Regions from separate parts of the Mesorhizobium sp. M7A.F.Ca.US.007.01.2.1 genome, predicted to be linked through region 1. Evidence: predicted binding sites of a transcription regulator. Region 1 holds the regulator's gene; each other region holds the start of a gene.
What was found. The regulator PhoB, encoded in region 1, activates phosphate uptake and scavenging genes when phosphate is short. The targets are predictions, from matches to a motif close to TGTCATNNANCTGTCAT.
Positions count from the first base shown of each region.

Region 1 (3,276 bases):
GCCTGAAGAAGGCGGCAATCTGGAACGAGGTGAAGGACCGTTTGCAGGAACCTGGCACGGGTCTTTCCGGTGGCCAGCAGCAGCGCCTGTGCATTGCACGCGCCATCGCCGTGTCACCCGAGGTGATCCTGATGGACGAACCGTGTTCGGCGCTCGACCCGATCGCCACCGCTCGTGTCGAGGAACTGATCGATGAACTGCGTCAGAACTATACGATCGTCATCGTCACCCATTCGATGCAGCAGGCAGCGCGCGTGTCGCAGCGCACCGCGATGTTCCATCTTGGCTATCTGGTCGAGGAGGGCGCCACCGACAAGATGTTCACCACCCCCGACGACAAACGCACCCAGGACTACATCACCGGCCGGTTCGGCTGATCTCTGGCATATGAGGGACGAAGATCATGGGTGAACATACCGTCGCATCTTTCGATGAGGATCTGGAGCAGATCAGCCAGCTGATCCGCGACATGGGCGATCTCGCCCGCTCGATGGTCGGTGGCTCGACCAGGGCTTTGCTCAATTCGGACAATGCGCTGGCGCAGCGGGTGGTTTCCGACGACGCCATCATGGATGCACGCCAGCGCGAGCTGGACGATCGTGCCATCACGCTGATCGCCAAGCGCCAGCCAATGGCCAACGATCTGCGCGCGGTAGTCGGTTCGATCCGCATGGCCGGCGACCTCGAGCGCATCGGTGACCTTGCCAAGAACATCGCCAAGCGCGTCGGCACTGTCGGGCTGAGCGTCACGCCGCACGACCTTTCGCATTCGATCGACGCGATGGCGCAGCTGGTGCTGATCCAGGTGCAGGGGGTCGTCGACGAGTATGCCGCCGCTGACGCGGCAGCGCTTGCCACGCTCAGAAACAATGATGAACGCATCGACGTCAAATACACATCGGTGTTCCGCGAACTGCTGACCTACATGATGGAAGATCCGCGCAACATCACGGCGTGCACGCACCTGTTGTTTTGCGCCAAGAACCTCGAGCGGATCGGCGACCACGTGACCAACATCGCCGAAAATGCCTATTATGTTTTGACCGGCACGCAGTTGCCAGCCAATCGTCCGAAGCAGGACGAGACGGCAATGTCCGCGCCAGCGGCATGACAGGGGTGACCAGCCGATGATCGCGCCACGCATCATGGTGGTGGAGGATGAGGAGCCGCTAGGCGTGCTGCTCCGCTACAATCTCGAATCCGAAGGTTACCAGGTCGAGGTGGTGACGCGCGGCGACGAGGCCGAAATCCGGCTGCAGGAGAACGTTCCAGACCTTCTGGTGCTCGACTGGATGGTGCCTGCGGTTTCCGGTATCGAACTCTGCCGCCGGCTAAGGATGCGTCCCGAGACCGAGCGGCTGCCGATCATCATGCTGACCGCGCGAGGCGAGGAAAGCGACCGCGTGCGCGGCCTCTCGACCGGTGCCGACGACTATCTGGTCAAGCCTTTCTCGACGCCGGAGTTCATGGCCAGGGTCAAGGCGCTGCTGCGCCGGGCCAAGCCGGAAGTGCTGTCCAGCGTGCTCAAGGTCGGCGATATCGTGCTCGATCGCGAGTCGCACCGTGTCTATCGCAAGAAGAGCGAGATCCGGCTCGGGCCGACGGAATTCCGCCTGCTTGAATTCATGATGCGCCATCCAGGCCGCGTGTTCTCGCGCAGCCAACTGCTCGACAATGTCTGGGGCGAGACGATCTACATCGACGAACGCACGGTCGATGTGCATGTCGGCCGGCTGCGCAAGGCGGTCAACAACGGCCGCATGCCCGATGTCATCCGCACCATCCGTGGGGCGGGTTACGCCATTCGCGAGGACTGAACTCCCTCGTTTGAACTCACGCCACGTTCTTGCCGCCGAAACCGGATCTCGCCTGCACGCCCGGCGCAAAAATCTCCTGATCGACGAAGATCAGCGCCCGCATGGCGCAGCCTTCGCGGATCAGCGGCAGTTCGTTCGGCTCGGTGTCGAAGGAAATCGACTTGGAATGCTGGCCGCCGGCGGTCTGGGCAATCGCTTGCCGCAATGCCGGCTCGATCAGGTCGAAGGCGGCGGCGCTGACGCCGACCATGGCGACGGGGGCCGGATCGATCAGCGCGAACAGGCTGCCGAGGCCGTAGCCGAGCACTTCGCCGGCCTTGCGATAGGCTTCCCGTTCGGGTCCGTCCCTTTCGCGGGCGGCGGCAGCCAGGGCGCGCATGTCGGCATCGCTGACATCGGCGACGGGTTCTGCATCCTCGCCCATCTGCCGCGCGTTGCGCCAGATGGCATAATTGCCGGCATAGGCTTCGACGCAGCCGCGCCGTCCGCAGCGACACAGCGCCCCGTTCGGCCGATGAATCATGTGGCCGAATTCGCCGCCCGAGGAATGGGTGCCGGTGAACAATTCGCCCTTCAGCACCAGCCCCATGCCGATGCCGTGCGACAGGAGGATGGCGATGAAATCGTCGCGGTAACGATCGGGGTCGCGCCAGCGCAGCGCCACCGCCATCATGTTGCAGTCGTTCTCCATAATGGCGGGGATGCCGAACTCCTCTTCGAATATGTCGGCGAAGGCGATGTCGGTGTGCGGCGTGATCGGCGACCACAGCATGGAGCGGGCACGGGTGTCGGTGATGCCCTGGACGGCCAGCGCGATGCGGGCGATGCTGCGCACGTCCAGGTCGGGATCTTCCAGGCGGCGCCGCACGATTGCCGTGCACTCACCGATCAGCGAGTCGCGCGACATCGTCAGCGTGTCGAGCCGACGCTGTTCCTCGGATATTACCTGGCCGGCATAGTCGATGACGGCGACCGAGAGGAAGTTCAGCGACAGCACCACGGTCATTACCGCGGCCGCTTCCGGATTGAGGCTGAGGCCGACCTGCGGACGGCCGCGTTTGAGCGAGCCGGCCTCGCTCGGCTTGCTTTCGGTCAGGATGCCTTCGACGATCAGGTCGGATGAGATCGCCGAGATCGTCGAATGGCTGAGGCTTGTGGTTGCGGCGATCTCGGTGCGCGACGGCTGTCCGGCGCGGCGCACCGCCGCGATCACCATCGCGCGGTTGCGGCGGCGCAAATCGTCGTGGCGGATTCCGACCGACATGCTCTTTCATATCCTCCCGGTCGCCGCGGTTCTTCCTGCCCTGGAACGCTGTCGGTGACGCGGTCAAATACTGGCAGAAGCCGCGCGCCGTGTCATTTATTTATTCCGAGGCCCGAAAAAAATTCGAAACGACATCAAAATCCATCAGAATCGATGTTGACAGCGTTCGGGCGTTGGCCCAGTATTTTTTCGAGG
Region 1 covers NZ_RZQP01000027.1:15,368-18,643, reverse strand. The annotation lists gene pstB (phosphate ABC transporter ATP-binding protein PstB) at 1-377, shown strand, start outside; gene phoU (phosphate signaling complex protein PhoU) at 404-1,111, shown strand; gene phoB (phosphate regulon transcriptional regulator PhoB) at 1,128-1,817, shown strand; gene EN949_RS07745 (ROK family protein) at 1,834-3,081, opposite strand.

Region 2 (3,276 bases), on a different contig from region 1:
CGCCACGCACATGGCGACGATAGCGGTCGCAAGGGAAAACACCACCGTGACCTTGATCGAGTTCAGGTAGGCCGGATCGGCAAGCACTTTCCTGAAATTGGCGAACCAGACGAACTTGGTCCTCAGCCCGAACGGATCCTGCCTGAGCATGGATTGGTAGAACGCCTGACCGGCCGGCCAGTAGAAAAAAACGAGCGTGATGGCCAGTTGCGGCGCCACAAGCAGGTAGGGAAGGACCTTGTTGGGGAACACGACGCGAGGGGTCACGGAGCCACTCCGAGGTGATGAGGCGGGGGGCACCATGCGGCACCCCTCTCCGCCAAGATGGCTTTGATGAGCGTTTCGGACTGGACATCATCGACCATTGGCGAAATCGCAAAGGACGGCAAAACTCCCCTCACCGAGGGGAGATGCCCGGCGGGACAGGTAGGTGCGCCGTAGAGCAAGGACCTGCGCTCGCTCTAATTCCCCAGCGCTTCCTTGATCGCGGCATTGCCACGCGTAACCGCATTGTCGAGCGCCTGCTGCGCGGTCTGCTGGCCGGCGAGCATCTTCTCGAACTCCTCGTTCTGGATATCGCGCACCTGCGGCAGATTCGGCAGACGTACGCCCTTGGAATTGTCGGTCGGCGTCTTACCCGTCATCTGCAGGATCGGGGTCTCGCGGCCGACATTCTTGTCATAGAAACCGGACTTCTTGGTCGCTTCATAAGCCGCCAGCGTTACCGGCAGATAACCCGACTTCTGGTGCAGGTATTCTTGCACCTCGGTCTTCGACAGGTAGGCGAAGAAGGCCGCGACGCCCTTGTATTCCTCATCGGATTTGTCCGCGAAAACCCACAGGCTGGCGCCACCCGGCGTCGTGTTCTGCGGCGCACCCTTGGCGTCGCTGTCATACGGCAATTGGCCAATGCCGTAATTCATGCCGGACTTGACGATATCGCCAAGTCCGCCGGACGATTCGGTCATGATCCCGCATTCGCCCGCAAGGAAGATCTGCTTGGCTTCGGAGGTGCGGCCGCCATATTTGAAGGTGCCGTCCTTGGCGAGGTCCGCCAGCGCCTGGAAATGGTTGACGAAAATCGGCGCGTTGATCTTGAGCTCGACATCGCCGCCGGCCAGACCGTTCTGCTGGGTGGCCCATGACACGTCATTCCAGGCCGCGAAATTCTCCAGATGTATCCAGGTCAGCCAGGTCGAGGTGTAGCCGCAGGCGGCCGCGCCGCTCGCCTTGATCTTCTTGGCGTCTTCCCACACTTCATTCCAGGTCTTGGGTGGGCTATCGACGTCGAGACCAGCCTTCTTGAAGATATCCTTGTTGTAATAAAGGATCGGCGAGGAGGAGTTGTAGGGGAAGGAGAGCATGGTGCCGTCCGGCTTCGAATAATAGCCGACTATGCCTGGCAGATACTGGCTCTTGTCGAAGGTCATTCCAGCGCTGGTCAACACATCGGCTGCGGGCTTGATGGCACCTTCGGCCGCCATCATCACGCCGGTGCCGACGTCGAACACCTGGATGATGTCTGGCGCCTGGCCCGCGCGGTAGGCGGCAATGCCGGCATTCAGCGTCTCGGGATACGTGCCTTTGAACACCGGAACGAGCTCATAGTCGCTCTGGCTGGCATTGAAATCTTTGGAGATCTTGTCGACGACTTCGGCATTGGCGCCAGTCATGGCGTGCCACCAACTGATCTGCGTGACGGCAAAAGCGGAGGTTGAGGAAAGCGTCATAAAGGTAGCGGCAACACCGGCCGCGAAGCCGAAGGACTTCATGTTTCATCTCCCGTTTGTCATTGGCGAAAGGGGGCACTCCCGCGAAGGCAATATGTGTCGCTCATGACAATCAGACAACGGTTTTGTTGCAGATCGACGAACTTCACCCTTTACCTGACGCAACGCTCGCCTCCGCTTGGAGGCATGGGAAGCGATGCGGTTAGCCGGCTTAGCGCGACGACAAGCGCGCCAGGAACCACCGTCGGGACCGTCAAGCTGGCTTTCGGCGTGTCAGCCCTGATTGCAGCCGCAGCAACCCGAAGAGACACGCCAAGGTTGCAGCCGACTTTATCGATCCTTCAACGGCAACGCGCTACTCAATCCTGCTGCCCTGTTTATTTCCAAAGCTCAGGTGAAATAAATGCTGACGGTCTACAATTGTATCGTCAACGAACATGATCTGAGACTGGTCGCACTCGCCGCGTTGATCTGCGGAATTTCCTGCTTCTCTGCTGTCAACCTGCTTCAGCACATAAGCCGTTCCACAGATCGGAACCGGCTTGCCTGGCTGATGATCGCGGCCACTTCGACCGGCTTTGGCATCTGGGCAACGCACTTCATCGCCATGCTCGCATTCACACCGGGCATACCCAGTGCTTATGATCCGGCACTCTCCGTGCTTTCGCTCGCTGCTTCGGTCACTTTGACGGCAGCCGGCATGTGGATCGCCACCTTGCGGGATGAGTTCGACTATCATCTCGTCGGCGGCGCCGTGCTGGGCGGCGGTATCGCAGCCATGCACTACATCGGCATGGCGGCGTTCGAGGTTCAGGGCCGTATCGAGTGGAACCTGTTGCTTGTCGCCGTTTCCCTGCTGGCCGGCGTAACGCTCGCGGCGCTGGCGCTGCGTGTCGTGCAGCGCCGCCCCTCCTTGAAGGCGACATCCGGCGGCGCGGTGCTGCTGACGCTGGCGATCTGCACCCTGCATTTCATCGGTATGGGTGCCGTCTCGATCTTCCCCGATCCCTCGATCGTCATATCCGAATACACGATCGAGCCGACCTCGCAGGCTTTCGCGGCCGCCGCCGCCACACTGGTGATCCTGGTTCTGTCGGCATCGGCGCTGTGGATCGATTTGCGCTTCCGTCGCCAGAAGCTCGAGGTCGACCGCATGCACGGCCTGGCCAATGCCGCCGTGGAGGGGCTGATCGTCTGCGACGGCAACCGCATCATCAGTGCCAATGACAGCATTGCGGCACTGACGGGCATAGCAACAGCGACCCTGAACGGAATGCAGCTTGGCGATCTCTTCGGATCCGATATGTCGGGCTTCGGCGAACAGCCGCAGGAGGCCGAATTGAGCGGTCGCGATGGCACGAGCATTCCTGTCGAGCTGATCGCCAGGAGCATCGACTACTGTGGCAAACCGCACAACGTGGTCGCGGTCCGCGACATTCGCGAGCGCAAGAAGGCGGAACAGGAGATCCTGCGGCTTGCCCATTTCGATCCATTGACCGGACTGGCCAATCGCCGCAGCTTTTCCGGCCGGCTGGAGACGGAAATC
Region 2 covers NZ_RZQP01000119.1:1,200-4,475, reverse strand. The annotation lists gene ugpA (sn-glycerol-3-phosphate ABC transporter permease UgpA) at 1-303, opposite strand, end outside; gene ugpB (sn-glycerol-3-phosphate ABC transporter substrate-binding protein UgpB) at 462-1,772, opposite strand; partial or broken gene EN949_RS20705 (EAL domain-containing protein) at 2,134-3,276, shown strand, end outside.
Region 2: a site for PhoB is predicted at 1,836-1,852, ahead of ugpB (sn-glycerol-3-phosphate ABC transporter substrate-binding protein UgpB). Genes of this name have one in related genera too.

Region 3 (3,276 bases), on a different contig from region 1:
ACGGCGGGAACCCCGGTGGCGTCGATGACGACATCGATCAGATCATTGTTGATGACAAGGTCGGCGTCGTTGGTGACCGCGACCTTGCCGGCTTCCATCGCCGACGTCATAGCCGAAGCATTCGACACTTCGCGCGCATGCCCGGTTTCCTGGAAAGCGATATCGACGGCCTTGCTGGCAGCCGGCAGGTTCAGTTCGGAAATGGCGCCGATCTCGATGCCCGACATATGGGCGACACGAGTGACGATGTCGGTTCCCATCTCGCCCGAGCCGATCAGGCCGATGCGGATAGGCTTGCCCGACTTTGCGCGTTCCTCGAGATCGCGGGCAAGACCCGTCAACGAAACATTGGAAGCCATACCGCTCGTTCCTCCCATAATGCAGGCTTGTTCGATTGCCTGACGGGTATTGAACATCTGTATTTCTGTCAAGACTAATGTCCATATTTCCGTGCTTTTTGGACACTTTCACCGTAGTCCGGCGGGACGAGAAAGAGGCTGGGAAACCCGATGCCGCGCAGTCGCCGTCAGTGCGCGGATGGGCATCGGTTGGGATCGTTCAGTTCAGCAACGGCGCAGCCTGTTGCGCTGCCGTGCAATAGGCCGGCACATGCGACTGGCGGCATCTTGGCCCTCGCGGGAAGTCCTGCTCAGTGTCCCGCGAAGCCTGCCGGAGGCGGGCAACCCGCCGCGTCGATCGCAAAATCATGGAAATGCACGACCACGCCATCCGCATCAATTAAGATCACGGCATAGCCGGGTGCTTTTCTGCCAGCGCCCAGCGGCACCAGCAGGCAAACGGAACGCTTGGATTACCCTCTACTGTGCCGTCCAGCCGCCATCCATCGGCAAGGTGGTGCCGGTGACCTGCCTGGCCGCGTCCGAACACAGGAACAGCGTCAGCGCGGCGAGCTCGTCGACGGTGACGAATTCCTTGGTCGGCTGGGCGGCGAGCAGCACATCGTGCTTGACCTGTTCCTCGGTCATGCCGCGCGCCTTCATCGTGTCTGGAATCTGCCTTTCGACCAGCGGCGTCCAGACATAGCCCGGCGCGATCGCATTGACGGTGACGCCGTCGAGCGCTGCTTCGAGCGCTACCGTCTTGGTGAGGCCCGCAATGCCGTGCTTGGCCGACACATAGGCCGACTTGAACGGCGAGGCGACCAGCGCATGCGCCGAGGCGGTGTTGATGATACGGCCCCATTTGCGCGTCTTCATGCCCGGCAGTGCCGCCTTGATGGCGTAGAACGCGGCGAGCAGATTGATGCGGATGATGGCTTCCCACTTGTCATCGGGAAACTCCTCGATCGGCGCGACATGCTGGATGCCGGCATTGTTGACCAGGATATCGAGACTGCCGAAGGCAGCCTCGGCCTCACGCATCATGGCGCTGACCGCCGCGCCATCCATCATGTTGGCACCGGAATAGCGGCACTTGACGCCGAAATCCCTCTCGATGCCGGTGCGCTCCTGCTCGATGGCAGCCGCATCGCCAAGGCCGTTGATGGTGACATTGGCGCCTTCGGCGGCAAAGGCGCGGGCGATGGCCAGGCCGATGCCGCTGGTCGAGCCGGTGACGAGGGCGTTCTTCGAAGACAGGAAACCCATGATGATCTCGCAAGAGGTGGGAGGGAACGAACGGGGCCGCCTTTGTGCGCCGCACCATGACAGTGCCATAGCCATATGTCGGTGCGATTACAGGATTGAGACGGCCGTCGACAGGCCTCTTGGGCGGCTGTCCGGCGGCTGACACGGCACTGTCATGGTGCCGTGCAACATAATCCGGAGCGCATTCGCGCAGTCATTCCTGAACCAAAATGGGGCTACAGCCTTGCAGATCGCCGATGTCGTGAAGCGCGCCTATGCGATGCCGCTGACCAACCCCTCCTTTCCGCCCGGGCCGTACCGTTTCTTCAACCGCGAATACGTCATCATCACCTACCGCACGACGCGCGAGGCGCTAGAGGCTGTCGTGCCGGAGCCGCTGGAGATCGACGAGCCGCTGGTCAAATACGAATTCATCCGCATGCCTGACTCGACCGGTTTCGGCGACTACACCGAGACCGGCCAGGTCATCCCGGTGCGCTACAAGGGCCAGCACGGCGCCTACGTCCATTCGATGTATCTCGACGACGACGCGCCGATCGCCGGCGGCCGCGAACTGTGGGGCTTTCCCAAGAAGCTTGCCAATCCCAAGATCGTGCATGAAGGCGAGGTCATCGTCGGCACGCTGCACTATGGCAGCGTTCTGTGCGCCACCGGCACGATGGGCTACAAGCACAAGGAAGCCGATCACGGCTCTGTCCTCGCTTCGCTGGCCGCGCCCAATTTCCTGATCAAGATCGTCCCGCATGTCGACGGCACGCCGCGCATCTGCGAACTGGTCCGCTACCACCTCACCGACATCACGCTGAAGGAAGCCTGGACTGCGCCCGCCGCGCTCGATTTGCGGCCGCATGTCATGGCCGACGTGGCGCGGCTGCCGGTGCTCGACATCGTATCCGCCGTCCACTTCACCGCCGATCTGACGCTTGGGCTGGGCGAAGTGGTTCACGATTATCTCGCCGACCGCACCTGAGCTGCACAAGCCTTTCAGAGCCCAAACAGAAGTCGGAGACCAAAGCCGTGCTCGAACGCAATCGCAACAAGGAGGCCACCGCCACCATCGCGGAGATCTCGGCGCAGTATGACCGCGTCGCGCTGGTGTTTCAGGGAGGCGGCGCGCTCGGCGCCTACCAGGCTGGGGTGTACCAGGCATTGGCAGAGGCCGGCTGCGAGCCGAGCTGGCTTTCCGGCGTGTCGATCGGCGCCATCAATGCGGCGATCATCGCCGGCAATGAATCGAGCCGCCGGCTGCAGCGCCTCGAGCAATTCTGGCAGACGATTTCGGGTCGCAAGATCTGGGCCTATACGCCGGAAGGCGACATCTACCGTGATATCCGCAATCGCACCAGTTCGTGGATGACCATGGTCATGGGGCAGCCGGGCTTCTTCAAGCCGCGCAATCCTAACCCCTGGATGGAGCAGCCCGGCGCCGAGGGCGCCACCAGCTTCTACGACACGGCCGAGCTGAAGGAGACGCTGCAAAGCCTGATCGATTTCGACATCCTCAACGACGGCAAGAAGCGGTTGAGCGTCGGCGCGGTCAACGTCCGGACCGGCAACTTCGTCTATTTCGACACCGACAAGGTCCGCATCGAACCGGAGCACATCATGGCCAGCGGCGCGCTGCCGCCGGCGTTCCCGTCGATCCGCATCGAAGGCGAATATTACTGGG
Region 3 covers NZ_RZQP01000006.1:21,053-24,328, reverse strand. The annotation lists gene EN949_RS02030 (NAD(P)H-dependent oxidoreductase) at 1-359, opposite strand, end outside; gene EN949_RS02025 (3-hydroxybutyrate dehydrogenase) at 819-1,607, opposite strand; gene EN949_RS02020 (acetoacetate decarboxylase) at 1,831-2,577, shown strand; gene EN949_RS02015 (patatin-like phospholipase family protein) at 2,625-3,276, shown strand, end outside.
Region 3: a site for PhoB is predicted at 1,683-1,699, ahead of EN949_RS02020 (acetoacetate decarboxylase). Genes of this name have one in related genera too.